DNA from 2 places in the Rhodococcus sp. JCM 9793 genome. Region 1 is predicted to be linked to the other one. Evidence: riboswitches for the same ligand, from Rfam matches in the RefSeq annotation. Region 1 holds a riboswitch; the other holds the start of a gene.
The links. Region 1 has a riboswitch for cobalamin ahead of cobN (cobaltochelatase subunit CobN). Riboswitches for the same ligand answer to the same signal wherever they lie in the genome.
Positions count from the first base shown of each region.

Region 2: linked by a shared signal. The riboswitch ahead of ACZ46K_RS02855 (FecCD family ABC transporter permease) and the one ahead of cobN (cobaltochelatase subunit CobN) in region 1 are both predicted to bind cobalamin.

Region 1 is NZ_AP043721.1:2,112,932-2,124,727, reverse strand. It holds gene ACZ46K_RS11945 (SDR family oxidoreductase) at 1-890, opposite strand, end outside; gene ACZ46K_RS11940 (hypothetical protein) at 1,012-1,182, shown strand; gene ACZ46K_RS11935 (Rv2732c family membrane protein) at 1,282-1,800, shown strand; gene cobF (precorrin-6A synthase (deacetylating)) at 1,826-2,575, opposite strand; gene cobN (cobaltochelatase subunit CobN) at 2,572-6,168, opposite strand; cobalamin riboswitch at 6,222-6,438, opposite strand; gene ACZ46K_RS11920 (cobalamin biosynthesis protein CobG) at 6,452-7,630, shown strand; gene ACZ46K_RS11915 (precorrin-8X methylmutase) at 7,627-8,277, shown strand; gene ACZ46K_RS11910 (precorrin-2 C(20)-methyltransferase) at 8,274-9,794, shown strand; gene ACZ46K_RS11905 (TetR/AcrR family transcriptional regulator) at 9,848-10,396, opposite strand; gene ACZ46K_RS11900 (MFS transporter) at 10,404-11,796, opposite strand, start outside.
Region 2 is NZ_AP043721.1:149,142-160,937, reverse strand. It holds gene ACZ46K_RS02875 (MFS transporter) at 1-969, shown strand, start outside; gene ACZ46K_RS02870 (hypothetical protein) at 981-2,138, opposite strand; gene ACZ46K_RS02865 (metal-dependent hydrolase) at 2,138-3,073, opposite strand; partial or broken gene ACZ46K_RS02860 (TetR/AcrR family transcriptional regulator) at 3,249-3,866, shown strand; cobalamin riboswitch at 3,892-4,070, shown strand; gene ACZ46K_RS02855 (FecCD family ABC transporter permease) at 4,226-5,308, shown strand; gene ACZ46K_RS02850 (ABC transporter ATP-binding protein) at 5,308-6,108, shown strand; gene ACZ46K_RS02845 (ABC transporter substrate-binding protein) at 6,101-7,177, shown strand; gene ACZ46K_RS02840 ((2Fe-2S)-binding protein) at 7,193-8,047, shown strand; gene ACZ46K_RS02835 (YceI family protein) at 8,130-8,819, shown strand; gene ACZ46K_RS02830 (sterol desaturase family protein) at 8,797-9,732, opposite strand; gene ACZ46K_RS02825 (RrF2 family transcriptional regulator) at 9,875-10,336, shown strand; gene ACZ46K_RS02820 (TetR/AcrR family transcriptional regulator) at 10,433-11,038, shown strand; gene ACZ46K_RS02815 (MMPL family transporter) at 11,103-11,796, shown strand, end outside.

The DNA.
Region 1 (11,796 bases):
GCAAATGGCACGCCACCGGTCACCGCAACTACCTCACCGGTGATGTAGCTCGACTCCTGGGAGGCGAGGAAGACGTACGCCGGGGCGAGCTCGGCGGGTTGCCCCGGACGGCCGAGAGGAACGTCGGCACCGAACTGCTGATAGGCGTCGCGGGTCATCGTGGCCGGGATGAGCGGCGTCCAGATCGGTCCGGGTGCGACCGCATTGACGCGGATCCCCTTCGGAGCGACATCCGCGGCGAGGCCCCTGGTGAAGTTCACGATCCCGGCCTTGCTGGTCGCGTAGTCGAGCAGGCCGGGAGAAGGGCTGGTGGCCTGGATCGATGTGGTGTTCACGATTGCGGAACCCGGAAGCATTTCGGCCACCGAATATTTGCAGAGCCAGAACGGCGCGTACAGGTTCGTCTTCATCACGCGGTCGAACTGGCCGGTGGTCATGTCTGCGATACCGCCAGGTTCCATGTGCTGGTAGGCGGCGTTGTTGACGAGGATGTCGATCCCACCAAGTTCGGACACGGTGGTGCCGACCAGTTCGCGGCAGAACTCCTCGGACCGGATGTCCCCCGGTGCCGTCACTGCTCTGCTCCCCGCTTCCTCGACCAGCTCCGCAGTGCGGCGCGCATCATCATCCTCGTCGAGAAAACTCACGACGACGTCGGCGCCTTCTCGCGCGAACGCAACGGCCACGGCCCGCCCTATGCCCGAATCTGCGCCGGTCACGAGAGCGCGCCTGCCGTCGAGACGGCCACTGCCCCGATACGTGTGCTCCCCGTGGTCCGGCTCCGACACCATCTCGGAGGTGCGCCCCGGATACCGGATCTCTTCCTGTTCGGCGAGCGGTGGCGTCTGGTACTGCTCCCCGGGGTGCTGCATGCGGTACTGATCTGACATCGGATCCTCCCGGACATCGTGTGTGCCTTCTCCGTACCCGGTCGACCACGGCGGCACACACGGTTGGAGACGGCAGCTTCGGGGTATGCGGGCAGGCACACCTCGACGGAAGGACACCGGCATGAGCGCACACAAGGATCCGGAAACGGCCGGCACCGCGCGCGGCAAGGACGGTACACCGCCCGACGTGGTATCCGATCCCGCGCAGTCGACGGAGCAGGACTCCTCCGACTGGACGGATGAGGGCGGCGCGACACCATCAGGACCTGCAACCGATACCGACAAGGACTGACGCCTCTACCCACCCGGGGTTTACCCTGGTGATCGACACCTTCCACCGGGTCGAGCAGGGGCGGCCATAATGGCTTCTCGTGTGGTCGAACGAGGAGGCATGCACGTGAGTGAGAACCTGTCGGCGTACCGGAACGACTTCACGCGAATCGAGAAGCGGATCGCCGGGGAGTTCGACCCCGGGCGACGGCGCTGGGTGCTCGCCGGGTGCATCGGGTTGCTGATCATCGGGCTTGCACTTCCGCAGACGTCGTCGGCCTGGTCGTGGACGGTTCTTGCGGGCTGGTTCGGCGACACTACTGCGGTCTCGATGCTGATGCAGGTCTTCACGACATTGACCGTGGTGTTCGGTGTGCTGGTCTCTTCTACCGCGCTGTGTCTGCGCCGCTGGCGGCTGGCGTCGGCGGCGATGCTCGGCTGCGGGCTCGCGTCGCTGTTCGGGCTGTTGGGCTACTGGTCGCAGGCGGGGATGATCGCCGACGGCCCACATGCGCCGGGCATCGGCATGATCCTGAACTGGCTCGTCATCATCGCCATGACATCGCAATGGCTGCCGATCGTGCTCAGCAAGTCCCCCACCGACACGCGGCCGCGGCCGACGCTGATCCGGTCACACTGAACGGTATGCCCGGCTGCTACGCAGCTCATCCTGCGCGGCGCAGCAGATAGGTGTCCATCACCCAACCGCGCGCAGCCTTGGCCCGTGTCCTCGCAACGTCGATCGCGTCGAGCACGTCGCCCAGCCGACCCGCGACGAGTTCCTCGTCGCTCGTCCCCAGATTCGCGCCCCACCAGATGTCCCAGTCGTCGTCGAGCTCGCGGCAGGCGAGCCGCCCGTCGAGCATGACAACGATGTTGTCGGCGCCCGACGCGGCCTCCGCCCCGAGTCGCCGACCGGTGGTGATCGTGACCGGCCCACCGATCCTGTTGAACACCAGACGATGTCGGGCCGCGAGAAGCGAAATGCTGCTCACACCGGGAATGACGTCGTAGTCGATGTCGAGAACACCGCGGTCGCGAATTCGCTCGACGACGCGAATGGTGCTGTCGTACAGGCTCGGATCTCCCCACACCAGGAATCCGACGGTCTCGTCGTCTTCCACATTCGAGCGAAGCACCTCTTCGTACGCCTCGGCACGCGCAGCATGCCAGTCGCGCACTTCCGTCCCGTACCGCTCGGGCATGCGGTCGCGCGGCGGATCGGGCACCACGATCGTGCGGTACTGACCGGTGGTGTGCCGGCGCAGGATCTGTTCTCGTACCGACACGAGATCGTCGACGCCTCTCGCTTTGTCGGCGACGAGGAACACATCGACGCTCTCGAGCGCCGCGACTGCGGCGACTGTGAGATCGTCCGGGCCACCCGGTCCGATCCCGATCAGCCGCAACCTCATCCGCGATCCTCGAGATCGCCTTCGACGTCGAGGTATGCCTGCTGCAGCGCCTTCAGGGTTTCCGGGTCGGGCTCGGCCCACAGTCCACGATCGGACGCCTCGGTGAGGCGTTCGACGATGCCACGCAGTGCCCACGGATTGGCTTCGCGCAGGAACTGCTGGTTCTCGGGGTCGAGTGCATAGTTCTGGGCCAGGGACTCGTACATCCAGTCCTCGACCACACCGGCGGTCGCGTCGTAGCCGAACAGGTAGTCGACCGTCGCGGCGAGTTCGAACGCACCCTTGTAGCCGTGCCGACGCATCGCGGCGATCCAGCGCGGGTTGACGACGCGCGAGCGGAACACGCGCGCGGTCTCCTCGCTGAGCGACCGGGTGCGCACGGTGTCGGGGATGGTCGAGTCCCCGATGTACGCCTTGGGGTCGTTGCCCGTGAGCGCACGCACCGTGGCGACCATGCCGCCGTGGTACTGGAAGTAGTCGTCGGAGTCGGCGATGTCGTGTTCGCGGGTGTCGGTGTTCTTGGCGGCCACTGCGATCCGGCGGTAGTTGGCCCGCATGTCGTCGGCCGCCGCCACACCGTGCAGATTGCGTCCGTACGCGAAGCCACCCCACGCGGTGTACACCTCGGCGAGGTCGGCGTCGGTGCGCCAGTTCCCGGAGTCGATGAGCTGCAGAATCCCGGCACCGTACGAGCCCGGCTTGGAACCGAAGATGCGGCGTACCGCCCGCTCGGAGTCGCCGTGCTCGGCCTCGTCACGCCTGGCATGGGCGCGGACGTAGTTCATCTCGTCGGGTTCGTCGAGCGCCGCGACCATGCGGATCGCGTCGTCGAGCATGCCGATGACGTGCGGGAACGCATCGCGGAAGAATCCGGAGATGCGCACTGTGACATCGATTCGTGGACGGCCGAGCTCCTCGAGCGGTACGACCGTGAGTTCTCGGACGCGCCGGGACTCCGGGTCCCATTCCGGGCGGACGCCGATGAGCGCAAGCACCTCGGCGATGTCGTCGCCGGCAGTGCGCATCGCGGACGTGCCCCACACCGACAGCCCCACCGACTGCGGGTGTTCCCCGGTGTCGGCCAGATACCGCTCGACGAGTGCGTTCGCGAGCGCGACACCGGTGTCGTATGCAAGGCGGCTCGGCACGGCCTTGGGATCGACGGTGTAGAAGTTGCGCCCTGTGGGCAGCACGTTGACGAGGCCGCGCAACGGCGAGCCCGACGGCCCGGCCGGAACATATCCGCCGTCGAGAGCGTGCAGGACAGCATCGAGTTCGTCCGTGGTCTGCGCAAGACGTGGCACGACCTGTTCGGCGGCGAAGACCAGCACGCGCGCAACCTCGGTATCGGCGTGACCGAGAACGGATTCGACGGATCGCGGGACGGATTCGACGTTCCAGCTGCCATCCTCCATCGCCTGCACGAGCGCACGGGCCTGGGTTTCGATCGCATCGACCTCGGTCAGCGGCGCGTCCGGCTTCAGGCCGAGTGCGGTCCGCAGGCCGGGCACCGCGTGACTCTTTCCGCCCCACACCTGGGCGGCGCGCAGGATCGACAGAACCAGGTTGACGCGGGCCTCGCCGACGGGGGCGGCGCCGAGCACGTGCAGACCGTCGCGGATCTGCGCGTCCTTGACCTCGCACAACCACCCGTCGACGTGCAGGAGAAAATCGTCGAATTCGGCGTCGTGCGGGCGATCGTCCAGTCCCAGATCGCGATCGAGTTTCGCGGCCTGGATCAGCGTCCAGATCTGCGCGCGGATCGCGGGCAGCTTCGCCGGGTCCATCGCCGCGATGTTGGAGTACTCGTCGAGCAGTTGCTCGAGACGCGCGATGTCGCCGTACGACTCGGCGCGCGCCATCGGCGGAATCAGGTGATCGACGATCGTGGCGTGGGCGCGACGCTTGGCCTGCGCACCCTCGCCCGGGTCGTTGACGAGGAACGGGTAGATCAGCGGCAGATTCCCGATCGCGGCGTCGGTCGCGCACGAAGCCGACATGCCCGCGTTCTTGCCGGGGAGCCACTCCATCGAGCCGTGTTTGCCCAGGTGGACGACCGCGTCGGCACCGAAGCCTCGTTCGACCCAGCGGTATGCGGCGAGGTAGTGGTGCGACGGCGCCATGTCGGGATCGTGGTAGATCGCGACGGGGTTCTCACCGAATCCGCGGGGCGGCTGGATCATGAGCACCACGTTGCCCGCCTGCAGTGTGGCCAGCACGATCGCGTCACCGTCGACGAACAACGACCCGGGGGCCTGTCCCCACGCCTCGGTCATCGCATCGGTGAGCTCGGCGGGCAGGTCCATCGTCCACTCCACGTAGTCGGATGTGGTGACCCGCACCGGATTACCGGCGAGCTTCTCGGCAGTGAGCCATTCCTCATCCTGCCCACCTGCGTCGATCAGCGCGTGAATCAGGGTGTTTCCGGCTTCGGTGTCGTCGGCGAGGTCCATGCCGGGGAAACCGGCACCGAGGTCGTATCCGAGGTCACGCAGTGCGCGCAGCATCTTGATCGCCGACACCGGGGTGTCGAGACCGACGGCGTTGCCTACACGTGAATGTTTGGTGGGATATGCCGACAACATGATCGCGATGCGACGCTCAGCGGTCGGGACGTGCCGCAACCGGGCGTGCGCGACCGCGATTCCGGCGACGCGGCGACAGCGTTCGGGGTCGGTGACGTAGCGGGGCAGACCGTCGACGTCGAGTTCCTTGAACGAGAACGGCACCGTGATGATGCGGCCGTCGAATTCTGGGACTGCGATCTGGGTGGCGGAGTCGAGCGGGGATACGCCGTCGTCCGAGTCCGCCCAGCTGTCGCGGCTCCACGTCAAGCAGAGGGCCTGCAGGATCGGAATATCGAGTGCGGCAAGGGCTCCCACGTCCCACGCTTCGTCCTCGCCACCGGCGCTGACAGTAGCGGGCTTGGTGCCCCCGGCGGCGAGCACGGTCACGACCAGGGCGTCGAGGGTGCCGAGTTCGGCGAGCAGATCGTCGGGAGCGCCGCGCAGTGAGGCGCAGTGCACGACCACGGCGTGCGCTTTACCGGTGGCGTCGATCGCGTCGGCCAAATCGTGCGCGAACTGTACGTTTCCGCTGGTGTGGTGGGCTCGGTAGAACAACACACCCACGCGTGGCAGCGACTCCACAGCCGGAGCGGGACGGTCGAGCACACCCCATTCGGGTAGCTCGGCCGGCGGTTCGAACCCCTCACCTCCGAGCAGGACGGTGTCGGACAGGAACGCGTGGAGTTGTGCGAGGTTGGTGGGGCCGCCGTGGGCAAGATAGCGATGCGCCTCTGCGGCGGTGCCGATCGGCACCGTCGAGTAGCTCATGAGCTCCGCGTCGGGGGTCTGTTCACCACCGAGGACGACGACGGGAACACCCCGCGCGAGCACTGCATCGAGGCCGTTCTGCCAAGACTTGGCGGAACCGAGAATCCGCACGATGACCAGGTCGGTGCCGTCGAGCAGCCCGCCCAGGTCGGTATCCACGTCGAGGCGCGACGGGTTTCCGACCGCCCAGTCGGCGCCACTGGCACGGGCCGACAGCAGGTCGGTGTCCGACGTCGACAGCACAGCGAGGCGCGTCACGACGCACCGCAAAACCCAAGGCACACGGCCATGTTCGGTCTCCAAAACCCTCGTGGACTACTCATGCCGTGGCCGGTCTCCTGGCTGACGGATCATCACTGCTGCGCCGACCTTCCCGGACTCGCGTCCAGTGGTCTCCGTCCCGGCTGGCCGGAACGGACGAGGGCGAGCAACTACCCGCTCACAGTGGCGAGGGCCGCGCCGGTTTCTCACCGGCTTCCCGTAACCACGACGTCGCCAGCGTAGCGCACCGTTTCCTGAGGATGTGCAACCATGTGCACCCGTGGAGCACGTCTCACCCGAACTTCCCCCCGATCGCTGCCCCGGCCTGCTGCGCCCGCATCTCGCGGCGGACGGGGCGCTGGTGCGCCTCCGCGCACCCGGGGGGCGTCTACCGTCCGGCGGGCTCCGGCGGCTCTCCGCCGCCTCACAGACGTTCGCCGACGGCGACGTGCACCTCACATCACGCGGAAACATGCAGGTCAGAGGCGTTTCACTCGACGAGTGCGGCAACGTGCCCGCCGGCCTGGTGGACGCGATCGCTGCAGCAGGGTTCCTGCCGTCGCCAACCCACGAGCGGGTGCGCAATGTGGTCGCATCACCCCTGTCGGGGCTCTCCGACGGGTTCGCCGACATCCGGCCACTGATCGGCGCGCTCGATACCGCGCTGTGCGCAGAACCGGTCCTCGCCGACCTGCCCGGCCGGTTCCTGTTCGGTCTCGACGACGGGCGCGGCGACGTCGTCGGACTCCGCTGCGATCTCGCAGCCGTCGCTCACAGGGCGAGCGGAGCGACGGGGGATGATGACAGGGCGAGCGGAGCGACGGGGGATGACGACAGGGCGAGCGGAGCGACGGGGAACGATTCCGACAGGCATACGATGCGGATCGTGATCGGCGAACTGGGCGGTCCGACGGTACCGGTGTCGCAGGTCGTCGACACTCTGATCGGCCTGGCCCTCGAGTTCGCGCAGATACGAGGGCCGCTCTGGCACGTGCGACAGTTGCCGGAAGCCGGCGTCGAACTCGGCGGCAGCGGTCGGGCTCCCGCACTCCCGCCGTATTCGATGCCGTACGGAGTACTCGGCGGTGCGGTATCGGCGCTGGTCCCGCTGGGAATCCTGTCGCCGTCCATGGCCGCGGCACTGCCCGACGACGACGTGATCGTCACACCGTGGCGCGGCCTCGTGCTCCCTTCCGGCGCCGATCCTGGGGCGCTGTCCGACGCGGGCTTCGTGTTGTCGGACGACTCCGCGTGGCCGAGGGTCACCGCATGCACCGGGTCTCCCGGGTGTAGCCTCGCCCGAGGTGATACCCGGGCTCTGGCCCGCCGCACCGCCGCCTCCGACACCACAGCTGACCGTATTCATATCGTCGGTTGCGAACGCGCCTGTGGTGCACCGAATTCCCCGCACACCCTAGTTTTTTCCAGTCGCTCGACGTCACACAGGAGCTCGACGTGACCCTTCAGCCACCACCGCGCCGCTACGAGTACGAGACGGACGGCGCCGAGATCTACGTCCGTTCGTTCGCGACGATCCGCGCCGAATCCGATCTCGCAGCGATCCCGGGTGACGCGGAGAAAGTCGCGGTGCGGATGATCCATGCCAGCGGCCAGACCGATCTGGCGAAGGATCTGGTGATCCATCCCGATCTGGTGTCCGCCGCCCGCACGGCTCTGAATGCAGGCGCGCCGATCATCGCCGATGCGAACATGGTCGCCGCCGGGGTCACCCGTAGGCGGTTGCCCGCAGACAACGACGTCCTGTGCCTGCTCGGTGATCCTCGTGTGCCGGAACTCGCGCAGCAGTGGAACACCACGCGCTCGGCCGCGGCCGTGTCGCTGTGGGCGGACCGGCTCGAGGGCGCGGTCGTCGCTATCGGTAACGCGCCCACCGCACTGTTCCACCTGCTGGAGATGCTCGATGCCGGTGCGCCGCATCCTGCGGCGATCGTCGGCGTACCCGTGGGATTCATCGGCGCCGCCGAGTCCAAGGAAGCTCTGATCGCGCACGCTCTGCAAATCCCACATCTAGTCGTGCGCGGGCGGCGGGGTGGTTCGGCCATGGCGTCGTCGGCGCTCAACGCACTTGCCCAGGAGGCGGAATGACCGGCAGGATCTACGGTGTCGGGCTCGGCCCCGGCGACCCGGAACTCATCACCCGTAAAGCTGCACGACTGGTCGCCGAAGCCGACGTGATCGCCTACCATTCGGGCACGCACGGCCGCTCGATCGCGCGGGGCATCGCTGCCGAACTGATCCCGGACGGGGTGATCGAGGAGAAGCTCGTGTATCCCGTCACCGTCGGCACCACCGATCATCCCGGAGGGTACGACGGGGCGATCGCCGATTTCTACGACGAGTGCGCCGCACGACTTTCCGTTCATCTCGATGCCGACCGCACCGTCGTCGTACTGTGCGAGGGAGACCCACTGTTCTACGGCTCCTACATGTACCTCCACGACCGACTTTCGAAACATTATGCAGCCGAGGTAATTCCCGGCGTCACATCGTTCTCGGCCGCAGCAGCCGCATCTGCAGAGCCGCTCGTGCGGCGCACCGATGTGCTCACCATCCTCCCGGGCACTCTCCCCGAGCCCGAATTGGCAAGGCGGCTGGCCGATACCGACGGTGCGGTGATCATGAAGCTGGGTCGCACATTCGAATCGGTGCGAAACGCACTGGAACAGACGGGTCGGCTCGACGATGCCGTGTATGTCGAGCGCGCAACCATGGCCGGACAACGCATCGTCGCCGCTGCCGACGTGGACCCCGATACGGTGCCGTATTTTTCGGTGATCCTCGCAGCAGGCGACAAGGCTCCCCGCAATCGTGGAACAGTCGACCGGTCACGCCCGGCCACGTCCGAGGTCGCCGCACCTGTCGAGACACACGAACTTCTGGTGATCGGACTCGGCCCCGCCGACGACAGATGGCTCACGCCGGAGGCGTCGGCGGCGCTCGCGTCGGTCGATCACGTCATCGGGTACGGGCCGTACGTCGATCGAGTTCCCGTGCGGCCGGGCCTGCAGCGACATTCGAGTGGGAACACCGTCGAGGTCGATCGCGCCCGGTTCGCACTCGATCTGGCATTGTCCGGAGAGAAGGTCGCCGTGGTGTCCGGCGGTGACGCCGGAGTGTTCGGGATGGCGTCGGCAGTGTTCGAGGCGGCGCAGGACGACAAGTACGCGTCGGTACCGATCCGTGTGCTGCCGGGGGTGTCGGCGGTGCAGGCCGTCGCTGCCCGCGCGGGCGCACCCATCGGTGGCGATTTCGCGGTCATGAGCCTGTCGGATCGGCTCAAGCCGTGGAGGGTGATCGAGAAGCGGCTCACCGCAATTGCCGAAGCCGATCTCGTACTGGGGATCTACAACCCCGCGTCCCGGTCGCGGACGACACAGGTCGCCGATGCCCGATCGCTTCTCCTGCAGCATCGGCCAGGCGACACGGTCGTCGTGATCGGGCGGGACGTGGGCCGGCCGGGTGAGTCGCTCGAGGTCACCACTCTCGAGAAACTGGATCCCGCGAGCATCGACATGAAGTGCCTACTGATCATCGGTGCGGCCGGAACGTCGAGCACGCCGTCGGGCGCAGTGTGGACAAGACGGTTCGTGGAAGTCGACTGACACAGTGCATTCGCAAGTTTCGTCCGTCGGGCGTCGTGGACCGCTCCGGGGACTCAGATGCCAGTGTCGTCGATGACGTGCTGCACGAGCGCACCGTACGCCTCGATCAACTTCGCGCTGTCGATCGCCTGGGGCGTCAGGATCTCGAAGGTGCGCAGGCCGCTGGCCAGGCCCAGCAGCAGCGTCACGACCATTCGGGCACGCGCCTTGTCGGCTGTCTGCTCGCCGATGACCGCAGCGATCCGGGGCACCACTCGTTCCGTCATCTTCACGCGGGCCACCTCGGGATCAGGAGCTTCCTGCACGAGATACGGGGCCATTGCCCAGAATTCGTAGTCTCCCGAGTTCCGGCGTTCGACGATGGTCCGCACCAGCCGGTATCCGGGCGGTTCCTCAGCGGGATCGAGGTCGGCGAGTCCGGGAGATTCGGGCGCAGCAGCCTGGAAGAGCTCGGCCTTACTGCCGGTCAGCTTCATCACCAGGGCGGGTGAGACACCGGCCGCCTCCGCGATGTCCCTGATGGTGGTGCCGTTGAAACCCCGCTCGGCGAACAGCGGCCGGGCGGCGTCGAGAATGGTGTCGCGGGTCGTCCGTTCGCTCATCGCCGACTCACGCCGCCTCGGCTGCGTCGGCGACCGGAGGCGTGCACACCGGCCGATGCTTCGGCAGGAGCACGGCGCACACCATGGCGACGAACGTGGACGAACCCGCGATCACGAAGATCACGATGATGGCGCCGTGCGCGGGGAAAGTCGTGCCCGCCGCGTCGATGGTGATACTCGCGAGCAACGCGGCGACCACCGCGCTCATGCTCGACATCCCGATGGTGCGCAGAAGACTGTTGAGGCCGTTCGCAGCCGCAGTGTCGGTGACCGGCACCGCACCCATGATCAACGCCGGCAGGGTCGCATAGGCCAAGGCGTTGCCGATGCTGACCATCGCCGCGCCGATGATGATCAGGACGACGGTGTCGTCCCAGGCGATGCGGAAGAGGTAGGCCGCCGTCATGACCAGCGTCCCGAGCGTGAGGGTGAAGCGTCCACCGAACCGCATGGTGAATCTCCCGGCTATCGGCGAGGTCAGGAACATCGCCACGCTACCGGGAATCATGCACAGCCCGGCGGTTGCCGCGCTGAGCCCGAACCCGAAACCGGTGATCTCGGGTAGCTGCAACTGTTGCGTGGTCGCCAGCAGGCTGGCGTACGCGGAGAATCCGATGAAGAGCCCGGCAAGGTTGGCGAGCAGCACCGTGCGCCGCGCCGACACGCGCAGGTCGACCATCGGGGCCTTCACTCGCAATTGATACGGCACGAAGACGGCCGTGATCACGATGGCCGCCGCGAAGCACGCGACGGTCTGCGCACTCGACCAGCCCCACGCCGGGCCCTTCGAGATCCCCAGGAGCAGAGCTGTGAGAGCGAGCGACAGCAACAACGCACCGAGGATGTCGAAGCGGCCGCGGGTTCCCGTCGCGGATGCGGGGACGATGAGCAGGATGCCCGCCGTGAGCATCGCTCCGACCGCCGCAGACACCCAGAAGACGGACGTCCAGCCGAAGTTGTCGTACAACGCGCCTGCCGCCGGCATGCCCAGTGCACCACCGATTCCCATCGTGGAACTGGTGAGCGCCACAGCCCCGGCGACCTTTTCGCGAGGAAGCACATCGCGCAGGACTGCCATCGCTACCGGGATGAGCGACGACGAGAATCCCTGCAGGCCGCGTCCGATGAGAACGAACAGATAGTCGCCTCCGATCGCCGCGATCAGCGCACCAGCGACCATCATCGACAACGACAGCACCAGCATCCGGCGCTTGCCGTACATGTCGGCCATCCGGGAGACGATGGGCGTGGCCACCGCTCCGGTCAACAAGGTGATGGTGATGAGCCAGCCGACATCACCCGCGGTGACGTCGAGCAGCTCCGGGAGATCCGGAAGCAGGGGTACCACGAGGGTGGTCTGCAGTGCCACGACGAGACCCGCCGCGCTCAGCAGCGCAGTG
Region 2 (11,796 bases), 2.0 Mb from region 1:
AAGGATCCTGCTCCCGGCCGCATCGACGTGGTGAGCATTGCGCTGTCGATGCTCGCGTTGGCACCGCTGGTGTTCGCGATCAAGAACCTTGCCAACGGTGGCTCTGTGGCCGCTACGGTGATTCCCGCCGGCGTCGGGATCGTGGCGCTCGTGTCTTTCGTGCGCCGCCAACTGCGCCGCCCGGATCCGATGCTCGACGTGCGCCTGTTCCGTGTGCCCACGTTCAGCGGAGCGGTCGCGGTGAACCTTCTCTCGGTGTTCTCACTCGTCGGTTTTCTCTTCTTCGTCTCTCAGCACCTTCAACTGGTGATCGGGCAGAGCCCCATGCAGGCGGGGCTGAGTCTGGTCCCCGGGCTGGGCGTGATGGTGGTGTCGGGGCTGACCGTGGTCACTTTGGTGCGGTGGATACGGCCGTCGACGATCATCGTGTCGGCGCTGTTGCTCTCTGCTCTCGGCTACGCGCTCGTGTTGCTGCTCGCATCGCCGACTGCGGTGACGCCGATCATCGTGGCGTTCGCGGTGCTCGGAGCGGGGATCGGGGCAGCCGAGACATTGTCGAACGATCTGATCGTCTCGAGTGTGCCGACGGAGAAGGCGGGCGCGGCGTCAGCGGTGTCGGAGACTGCGTACGAGATGGGTGCGGTGCTCGGTACCGCGGTGCTCGGCTCGATTCTCACCGCGTCGTACGGTGCGAATCTGCAACTTCCGACCGGGCTCGACCCGGAAGCCGCAGCTGCTGCTCGAGAAACCTTGGGCGGCGCCCACGCTGTCGCGACGAGCCTGCCCGCAGAGCAGGCGAACGTCTTGCTCACGACCGCAGGCGCCGCATTCGACAGCGGCGTGACCATCACGTCGGGCATCGGGATGGTGCTCATGGTCGTGTCCGCGCTGCTGGCGGCGCGGATGCTCACCCGGAGACCGGCCTCGACCGACGCGGTCGAGGCCGTCCTGGAGAAGTCCGGTGCCTGACGAGTCGCTGCTTACTGCGGCGACGTCGTGTGCCGAACCGTGGGCGGCGCGGTCTCGGATGTGGCCCGGGCACGTGGAACGGTGAACGTCGCAACCACACTCAGGATTGCCACGACGAAGCACGCTACGACGTACCAGAGGCTTCCGATGGGGTCGTCGTTGTCGGTGACCCCATCGACCGCCGAGAAGTAGTCGGGCAACGCGGTGATCCAGAGGACGGCCAGCACACCGAGGTACACCAGCGAGAACCGCTGGACGAACACGTTCGTGTAGGCGGGGGCGTCGGAGTCGCCGCGACGCAACCGCGACCACTGGCGAGCGAGCACCCATGCCGCGACGACACACAGGACTGCGAGTTCGAGTGCGTACACGATTCCGCGCACTGTCGTGCTCCCCATTCCCAGAATCGTGGCGGGCAGGGGAAGGACGAACGTACCCACCGAGGCAAGGATGCCGATGACGACTGTGCGCCAAACCAATTGGAGCCCGGTGAACTTCTCGCCCCGGTCGAAGTGGCGACCGACGAAGAACTGTGTGCACAAGGCCAGGGACATCGGCCACAGTGCAGCGAACACCACGACGCTCGGCAACGGGACGGCGTCGAAGAACGGTTGGCTGATCGGATTCTCGAGAGACCATTCCCACCAGCGCAATTGCGGTCCGAGGTGGTCGAAGATCTCGTAGAAGGCGTGATGGACGAATCCCACGCACACTGCGCCGAGGAACACGCCGTACCTGCGGAACACGCCGAGCATCCGCACGATCTCGAACGACAGCGTAGCGAGCAGTGGATAGATCGCCACGATGTAGAGGGGCAGTCTGCCCCACATGAATTCGACCGTGAACACATTGTGCGCGAACATCGTGTCGACGTGCTGTTCGATTCCGAATGCGGCCGGGAAGTACAGGGGTGGCTCGATGATGAACAGATACGCGCACGCGCCGAACCACAGCACCAGATTGGTGGGATCACCGTGTCGGCGCAGTCGGAGAACGGCGTACGCGAGGGCAAGAACAGCGCCGACGACGATGGTCAGTTCGAGGACGGGGAGCGTCCAATTCTCCAAGGCCAGAGGATTGCGGAACTCGAGGAGCCCACCGGCCTCGTCGCAGGAGAAACCGAGCCTCGTCGCGAGGTCGTCGAAGGTGGGCGAACACAGATCCGACATCAATTGACCCCCGGTGCAGCGGTTTCCGCGGTGTACCACTTGGTGACGTCGTAGCCGGCGTCGAAGCGCTCGAACCACACGCCGGCCAGCTCGGGCAGGTCCTCGTGTTCGGGGTTGTGCTTCGGCATCTGGCTACGGATGATGCCCCGCAGTGCGACGAGCTGCTCCTTGAGTCCGAGGTCGTCGAAGGCTCGCGGCATCGGCCCGGAATTCGCGGCCTGCAGGCCCGGAATGAGCTCGAGCAGCTTCTGCTTACGGCGATACGACGCGAACATCGACAGAGCGTCGATCTTGCGGTCTTCGATGGGGACGTGCTTGTTGAAGCCCGCGCACGCGATCCGAATGACGTCGAGTACGTGCTTGAACACCGAGGCCGCCACGCGCATGCGGTAGACGTCGCTACCTACGACGGAGTCGAAGATGATCAGTGCGGAGCTGCGGTGCTCGACCTCTTCGACGAAGTGCCAGATGAACAGGGAGGCAACGCGGTCGTCGCCGGGGCGGAACAGCGACGCGTCGTTGTCGAGCATGAGCTTGAAGACGGGGGTGAAGGTCGCTTCGAGGTCTGCGGTGTAGGCCAGTCGGTACTTCAGCGACGTCTCGGCGGTGAGCTTGTCGTAGGCGCCGATCACCTCGTCGAGGGTTTCCTGGAGGCCCGGGTACCTCTTGATCAGGGCGCGGACGTGCTGGCGATGCGCGGTGGAATGCTGTCCTTCCTGGCGCATGAACGCGTCGGCTTCCTCGGCGACCGTGTCGTCGGCGAACTGCGGCTTCGCCTCGGTGATCATCTGGACGATCATCTTCTCGAATCCGACGGCGAGGAACGAGACGGCGTTGGCCATGCTCGAGAACCCGGGGTTCGCGGGATTCCACAGGAACGGCACGTCGTAGTCCTCGAATGCGAAACGCATCTTGCGGACGTGCAGGTTTGTCATGTCACACCTCGTTCTCGGGTTTGTCCGATGTAGTCAGGGCAGGTGGGGCCTGCAATCGGGCTTTATCATACGTACTTGAAGAGATATGTATGATGACTTTCGTGGAGATGTCCCGGCATACCCACTCCGAGATTGGGTTGCGTGATAATGTCGGCCCCTCATTTCAGGAGGCGGTGTGGCACGTAGGCGAGGGTGGGGCGGGAGTCCGCCCGACAGCGACGAAGAAGCAACTCGGCGCATCGTCGACACCGCGGTCGATCTCATCGCGCGGACCGGCGCGGCGATCAGCATCGCTGAGGTTGCAGAATCATTGGGCGTGATCCGGCAGACGGTCTACCGGTATTTCCCCAGCTCGGATGCGCTGATGACGGCGGCGGCAATCGCGTCGGTCGCCGGATTCCTCGACCGCCTTGCCGACCACGTCGCAGGAGTCGTCGACCCCGTCGACGCGACCGTCGAAGCCGTCGTCTTCACCCTCGCGGAGGTACGCCGCACGCCGCACCTCGGTCTCCTGCTGTCGAACTCGTATGCGAACGTCCACCCCGAGAATATGACGTCCGACGAGGCGCAGGCTTTCGGCATGACGATGATCAGGCGGTTCGACGTCGAGTGGGAGCGATACGGATACGGCGACGCCGCACTCAACGAACTGGTCGAATTTCTCCTGCGGACGATGCAGTCGTTCTTCGTCTCGCCGGGTAATCCACTGCGCACCGACGACGAGATGCGCCGGTACTTGCGTCGCTGGGTGGGTACGGCGGTGGCTGCGCAGTCCGGTGAAGCGGATGATCCGGGCGAATCGACACCTCGCGACTGTGCTAGGTTCACCACGAGCCAGACGCATCCGTATGCAAGGGAATCCGGTGAGACTCCGGAACTGTCGCGCAGCGGTGAAGGTGACTGACAGGGCACGTGCCACTGGACCGGAAACGGTCTGGGAAGGCGCACTGTCGGGTTGATCCTGAGTCCGAAAACCTGCTGGCTCGCCGAATTGCAGACGCGGGCCTCGCGATTGGGCCCCCGATACGAGAGACCGAGCGATGCGTGCCCAGGCCAGCGGCCCAACCATTCCCCTTCGTGTGCACAGACACCTTCGGGCGAAGACCCTTGTACCCCGACCGGGTGGGGAGCTGGAGTCGCCGGGTCGCTGACATGCTCGATGTCGCAAAACCGCGCCGGCGAACCACGAAGCCGCTTGCACAAAAACGAATTCCGGCGAGCCCGCTCCTGGCCGCACTTGTCATAGCGGTTGTCATCAGCGCTTTCCTTTCGCTGACTCTCGGGTCGGAACCGATACCGCTGTCGGCCACATGGGATGTGGTGCGTGCCCGTTTCACCGGGAGTGTCGGACCGGACCCGGTGTACGACACGATCATTTGGAACCTGCGAGCTCCCCGCATCTTGATGGCGCTCATCGTGGGTGCGGGCCTGGCCATGGCCGGCGCCACGATGCAGACCTTGGTGAGAAACCCGCTCGCGGATCCGTACCTTCTGGGAATCTCGGCCGGAGCCGGTGTCGGGGCGACCCTGGTCATCATGTTCGGAGTGCTTGCTTCGCTGGGTATCTGGGCGCTGTCGCTGGGCGCACTGATCGGTGCGATGGTCGCGGGTGCTGCCGTCTTCGGCGTCTCGATGGCGCAAGGGGGTCTGACTCCGCTACGTCTGATCCTCACCGGTGTCGTCATGGCCTCGGCGTTCTCCTCGGTGTCCAGTTTCCTGGTGTTCTTCAGTGACGACCGGGATTCGGTTCGGTCGGTCCTCTACTGGATGCTCGGAAGCGTCGCGGGATCGATGTGGGAGCAGATTCTGCCTGCACTGATCGTCGTGGCCGTGTCTGCCGGCATTCTTTTCGCCCTCCATTCCTGGCTGGATGCGCTGTCGAGCGGACCGGATGTCGCCCGCGCTCTCGGTGTTCCCGTGCGTGGCCTCCGGCTCGGGCTCTTCGCGTTGTCGTCGGTGCTGGTCGGAGTGCTCGTCGCAGTGTCCGGAGGAATCGGGTTCGTCGGCCTGATCATGCCCCACCTCGCCAGGATCTTGGTGGGTGCACGTCACCGCGTCGTCCTTCCGGTGGCGGCGCTCGGCGGCGCACTGTTCCTCTTGTGGATCGACGTTGCGGCCCGAGTGCTGTTGAGTCCGGAGGAACTTCCCCTGGGCGTGATGACAGGTCTCGTCGGGGCCCCGGTGTTCCTGTTCCTGCTCGGGCGGCGTCACTACAGCTTCTCGGATGGTGCCTGATGCATCTTCGGGCGCGTAATGTGCGCTGTCGGATCGCAGGGTCGGACATCCTTTCCGATATCGACCTCGACTTGACCCGCGGATCCATGGTCGCGCTGGTGGGGGTCAACGGAAGCGGGAAGTCGACGCTGCTTCGTACCCTCGCCGGACTCCGTGCACCCGCAGAGGGAACGGTCGAAATCGACGGCAAGGATCTGTACTCGCTGCCGCTCCGTGTGCGAGCGAGGGCGATCGCCTATGTCGGTCAGGAGGAGACTCCGCCGCAGGACCTTCTGCTCGGGGAAATGGTTGCCATGGGCCGAATTCCACACCGTCCGCCCTGGTCGCTGGGCGAGGAATCCGATCGCGCGGTCACGCTCCGGGCCTTGGACACCGTGGAACTGGCACACGCAGTCGACCGACGCTGCGATCAACTGTCGGGCGGTGAACGTCGTCGCGCCATGCTTGCTCGCGGCCTCGCGCAGGAATCGGGACTGCTGATCCTGGACGAGCCGACCAATCATCTCGACATCCGCCACCAGTTCCACCTCCTCGATACGCTGCGCGGTCTCGGATGCACAGTGATCGCGGCGATGCACGATCTCACTTCGGCCGCGTCGTATTTCGACCGGGTCGCAGTACTCCACGACGGCGCCCTCGACACCTTCGCCGACGCGGCCGACGCCCTGTCCCCGGATACGGTGAAGCGCGTCTTTTCCGTACCCGCAACACAACTCACCGATCCTGCGACCGGACGCGCGCACCTCGTGCTCGGCTCGGATTCTGCAGGAACACGAGCCCATTCGGAGAATCATGCCTGACCCCACACCGTCTCGTCCGAACGTCCCGGTTTCGCTGGCCACCGGTCTCCTCGTTGCAACCGCGGCACTGACCGGGTGCAGCAGTGCCGGCAATCAGGAAACAGCGTCGGCGGAGAGCACCGTCACGATCGAGAACTGCGGAGAGCAGCTCAGCTTCCCATCGCCGGCGACGAAGATCTTCGCCAACGACAGCCAGCTCGTCCTGAACCTGCTTGCACTCGATGCCGACGACCAGATCGCCGCGGTGAGCGGAATCCGCAACACCCGACTCGATCAGCTCAGCGACATGTTCGGTGCGGAGCGCATCGACGCGCTACCGGTGAAATCCGAGGCCTCTTTCAATCTCGAGATGATCCAAGCTCAACAGCCGGACGTGGTCATGGCCGGTCACGGGTGGGGATTCAGTGTCGAAAAGAACATCACACCCGAACGGCTGGCTGCCGACTTCGGAATCCCCGCATACACCGTCACCCCGACCTGCTTGACCGCCTCGAACGAGGCGGCGACGCCATGGGACGAGGCCTATGCCGACTTGTCGAACATCGGAGCGATCATCGGTCACGACGATCGTGCGCTGTCGAAGATCGACGAGCTCGAGCAACGTCGCGAACAGTTGGAGTCGGCTCCACAGGCCGAGGACAAGCCGAGCGTCATGTACGTGTCCGTGCTGTCGGACGAGGGAGTCTCCAGCGCCGGCAGGCCACACATGTTCGGGGCCATCATCGACGCTGCCGGGGGACGGAACTCGTTCGACGACGTCGAGCAGAAGACCGCCAAGATGTCCTGGGAGTCGGTGACCGCAGCAAACCCGGACTTCATCGTCCTGACCGACACGGGTGACGGTGCCGGGGCATTCGACACGAAAGTGCAACTGCTGAAGGAGAACCCCGCGACCAGGTCGTTGGACGCCGTAACCCAGGGGCGAATTCTCAATCTCCCCAGTGACATGGGCCGCAGTGGTGCATTGATGGTCGATACCGCTGAACACCTACGAAAGGCATTGGAGGGCGCAGCGCTGCTTCCACAGAGCGACATCGAGCCGCGTATGGATCCGAGCGCGTCGAATTAGTCGACGAAGGGCGGTATGGCAATGGTGAATTCGGGAGTATCGGCAGAATCCGTGCTGTCGGACGTGCTGGGCGCACTTCCGGTCGGTGAACGTGCTGCCCTGGTGCTGGACGGAGGCTCGCAAGAAGTTCCGGCATCGGCGATTCTCGATCCGGAATGGATCGGGGACGAACTGAGGTTGCGCGCCGCGCGATGGCAGGTCGACACACCGTTGATCCTGGGGACAGTGCTGTGGCGGGCGATCAGCAATTCACTCGTCCTACCGACCATTGCAAGCAAGTTCGTCACCGGAACAGCGCTCAGTCCTGCGCTGGCGGACGTCTATCTGCACCGTCGGGCACTGACCGGACGCGACACGGATTTCGTCGAACCGGGACGTGTCTCGACGATGGACGGCACGGCCACACCGAACCGAAAGATGTATGGACGCTTGGTCGGTGCAAGGTCGACCCGAGCCCTCACCGGGTCGGTCGAGGCGGCATTGCTCGAAGCACTGGGTGCCGGGATCGAGTATTTTGCTTCCGTCTGCGGTAAAGGGGAGCGCAGGCTGTGGGCCGTTTCGGTCGACTCGGTCGCCGCCCGTTTCCTCTGGGCAGGACAGGCCACAGGGCGGGTGGGCGAGGCCATGGATACTGCGCGGGCGACTGTGCAGGCGATCTCGGATCAACTGCCGGGTCCTCGATTGCCGGAGCCGCGATTCGTAGAGGTGGCACCCGTTCCACCGAGCTTGCCGCGGACCTTCGTGCACCGGGTCTCGTGTTGCCTGCTGTACAACGGACCGCATGGTGTGAAGTGCTCGACGTGCCCTCGACAGCATCCTGAGGTGCGGCTCGAACGGCTGGTCGAGCGGAGTCGTCGTCTCGGTCCGTAGCGGCAGATCCGCGTACTCGATTCTCAGGAAAAATTCACGTGCACAACCCCATCAGACTTGAAACGTCAACTAATCTCGCCGTATGCGAAAAGTCGTGTGGTCGATCGTTGTTCTGGTGGTTGTTGCGTTGCTGGGCTTCTTCGTTGCGCCATGGGTGTACGGCACGTTCATAGCCGAGGACGACGCACCGGCCGCATCGGTGTCGACGTCCGGTGTCGAGGCCGCAACCGGTGTGCTCGACGGAGAGTTGGCCGTCACCCCGGGCGCCGACCCCAACCGGACCGCAGCGGGATACACCGTGCACGAGATCCTGCGCGGCGCCGACGTCACCGTGGTGGGCAGTACCGATCAGGTGTCCGGTACAGCGACGATTGCCGACGAATCGCTGACCGCAGCCGAAATCACCGTCCAGGTCGAGGGGATCGCCACCGACAGCTCTCAGCGCGACGGCCAGTTCCGCGGCATGGTCATGGACACAGCGAACCACCCGACCGCGACCTTCAGGTTGACCGACCCCGTAGACCTGTCGTCGGTCCCCACCGACGGCACCGTCGCGACCGTGTCCGGGGCCGGCACCCTCACCTTGCGCGGCGAGGAGCGGCCCGTGACGGTGGACGTCGAAGTTCTGCGTAGCGGTGAGAACATCGTGGCGTCGGGAAGTATCCCCGCGACCTGGGCGGACTGGGGGATTCAGCCGCCGAACCTCGGATTCGTCGCTGTTGACGAGACCGGGAGTGTGGACTTCCTGATCACCCTCGAGCCGGTGAAGTGACCGTCTCCGGCTGTGTCGGAGCCCATCCGGGCGGGCCGAAAGAGTAGCCGAGTTTGTGACGCCAGGACGTTGCCGACCGCCAGTCGCGGGCGATCGCCTTGTACTCGTGGGTCTGCAGATCCCAGATGTCGAAGGTGCCGACGGGCGTGGTCAGTCCGTAGACGGGCCGCTGCTCTTCGGCCTTGAACGTGCCGAACATCCGGTCCCAGACAATGAGGATGCCCGCGTAGTTGCGGTCGAGATACTCGGGATCGGACCCGTGGTGAACTCGATGGTGCGATGGCGTGTTGAAGACGAACTCGATCGGTGCGGGAAACTTCCCTACTCGCTCGGTGTGGACGAAGAACTGATAGACGAGACTGAAAGAGAACCCCACGAACACCATCCACGGCGGGATGCCGATGAGGGGCAGCGGAAGCCACATGACGATCTCGCCGCTGTTGTTCCATTTCTGGCGCAACGCGGTCGCGTAGTTGAAGTACTCGCTCGAATGGTGCGCCTGATGCGTCGCCCAGACGAGACGGACCCGATGCGCCATCCGGTGATACCAGTACCAGAGGAAGTCGATCCCCAGCAGCAGGATCACCCACGTGTACCAGGCATCGGCGGGCAGATGCCATGGCGCGACGTAGACCCACAGTGCGGAATATCCGACGAGCGCGAGTATCTTCCAGCCGGCGCTCGTCACGATGGAGATCAGCCCCATGGACAGGCTCGCTCGCGCATCGCGCATCTCGTATCCACCGCGCGGCGGGCGGACGCGACCGTCGGTCCCCGGCTCGGCGCGCTCGAGCGCCCGGGCGGCGACCCACTCGAGAATCAGGAACAGCGCAAACGCCGGAATCGCGAGGGTGACGGGGTCCTGCAACGGTTCGAGCAGCGACCACCACGAGTCGCGCAGGGTCTCCCACATCGCGGGACCTCCGAAGTAGTACGTGAACGACGGGCCAGTGTACGTGACATATGGCGCCCGTCACTATCGGTGATCGACGGTGCCGATTTCTCCCTTGTTTGGTAGGAATTGGTCGGCCGGAAACGTCGGAGGAGGCACCGAAGTGCATATCAGTGCAAGGGTCGATTACGCAGTAAGGACGCTCCTCGAACTCGCCGCGTGCGGAGCAGGCCCGGCCAAGGCGGAAAGGCTGGCGACTGCGCAGTCGATTCCGCACAAATTCCTCGAGGCCGTGCTCGCCGATCTTCGCCGTGGTGGTCTCGTCCGGAGTCGGCGTGGTCCCGATGGCGGTTACTGGCTGGCGCGACCGGCCGACGAGATCTCCATCGCAGACATCATCCGCACCGTGGAGGGGCCGCTTGCATCGGTACGGGGGGAGCGGCCGGAAAGTGTGGAGTACACCGGCGCGGCCGAGCGCCTGCGTGACGTGTGGATTGCGGTGCGGGTGAATCTGCGCGCCGTCCTCGAGGACGTGACGCTCGCGGACATCGTTGCCGACGACCTGTCGGAGTTCGTGCGTGACCTGACCGCGGATCCGGGTGCGTGGGAGCGTCGCGGCGTGTGAGGTGCGTTACCCGTATCGACGCAGTGTGTCCGATCCCATAAAAGTGCAGAGTTCTGCAAAGTTACAGAGCTCTGCAAGATCTGTACCGTTGTTGAAGTGACCTCTGCGCCCGGACTACGTGACCGCAAGAAGGCCGCCACCCGCGCTGCCCTCGCGGAGGCGGCCGCCGAACTCGCGCGCGAACACGGCCTCCACGAGGTCACCGCCGATGCGATCGCTGCCCGGGCAGGAGTCTCGACCCGGACCTTCCACAACTACTTCACCAGCAAGGAAGAAGCGGTCCTCGTGCATTTCGAGGGTCTGATCGAAACATGGATCGACCTTCTGCGGCACCGCCCCGCCGGCGAGCCCATCATGGTCTCGCTCGAGGAATGCGCGGTCGGACTGTTGACCGATCCGCAATGGTCGTTCGACGACATCGGCACCTGCGTCGCATTCGTCGAGGAAGGGTCCGCGAACGAATCCCGGCACATCGACGTGGCGATGCGCTCATCGCAGTTGCTCGTCGAGGTGATCGCCGAACGGACGGCCACGGACCCGGTCACCGACATCTATCCCAACCTGGTGCACTACGCCAGCCTGGGCGCGATCAAAGCAGCCATCGAGATGTGCCTGCCCGATTCGGGGTCGCCGAATTCGGGGTCCTCGCCCGAACACCTCATTCGCGAAGCTTTCGCTCAGCTCCGGCGAGGATTCTCGTAACCCCCTGCACTGCAGTCCTGTCCGACCCGAGAAATTTCGTTCTACCAAAGAAAGGGTGTCCGCCGTGGCGACCTACCTCTACCGGATAGGCAAGTTCGCTTACCGGCGTAAGGGCGCAGTCCTGTCCTTCTGGATCGCAATGCTCGTCCTCTTCGGAGTCGGTGCTGCAACGCTGTCCGGGCCGACGACGGACTCGTTCACCCTGCCCGGCACTCCGGCGCAGCAGACGCAGGACCTGATGGCCGAGCGGTTCCCGACGGCCGAAGACCCGATGAACGCACTGAGCGCCCGGTTTGTCTTCGCCGCGCCCGACGGGCAGACACTCGACGATCCCCACGATCCCCAGAACATGGCTGCGGTCGACGAGGTGCTCGCAGCGATCCGCGGGATCGACACGGTCTCCTCGCCCGCGAAGGTCGACCCGGCCACCGCCTCACCCGAACAGCAGGCCGGCGCGCTGGTCGATCCCGTGCTGGCAGATGCCGGGCTGACCCAGCAGATGCTGGCGCTGGCCGCGCAGCAGGGCACCCCCGAAGAAGCTGCCCTCGCCGACGCACAGGCGCTGTCGCCGCTCAGCGCCGACCACACCGTCGGTTTCGTCACCGTGCCGTTCGACGGCGAGATGACCGACGTCGACCAGACCATGCGCGACCAGATCGACGCTGCCGCGGACATCGGCCGCGACGCAGGATTGACCGTGCAGGTCAGTGGTACCGCCGCAGCAGAGATGACGATGCCCGGCGGCACCGCCGAGCTCA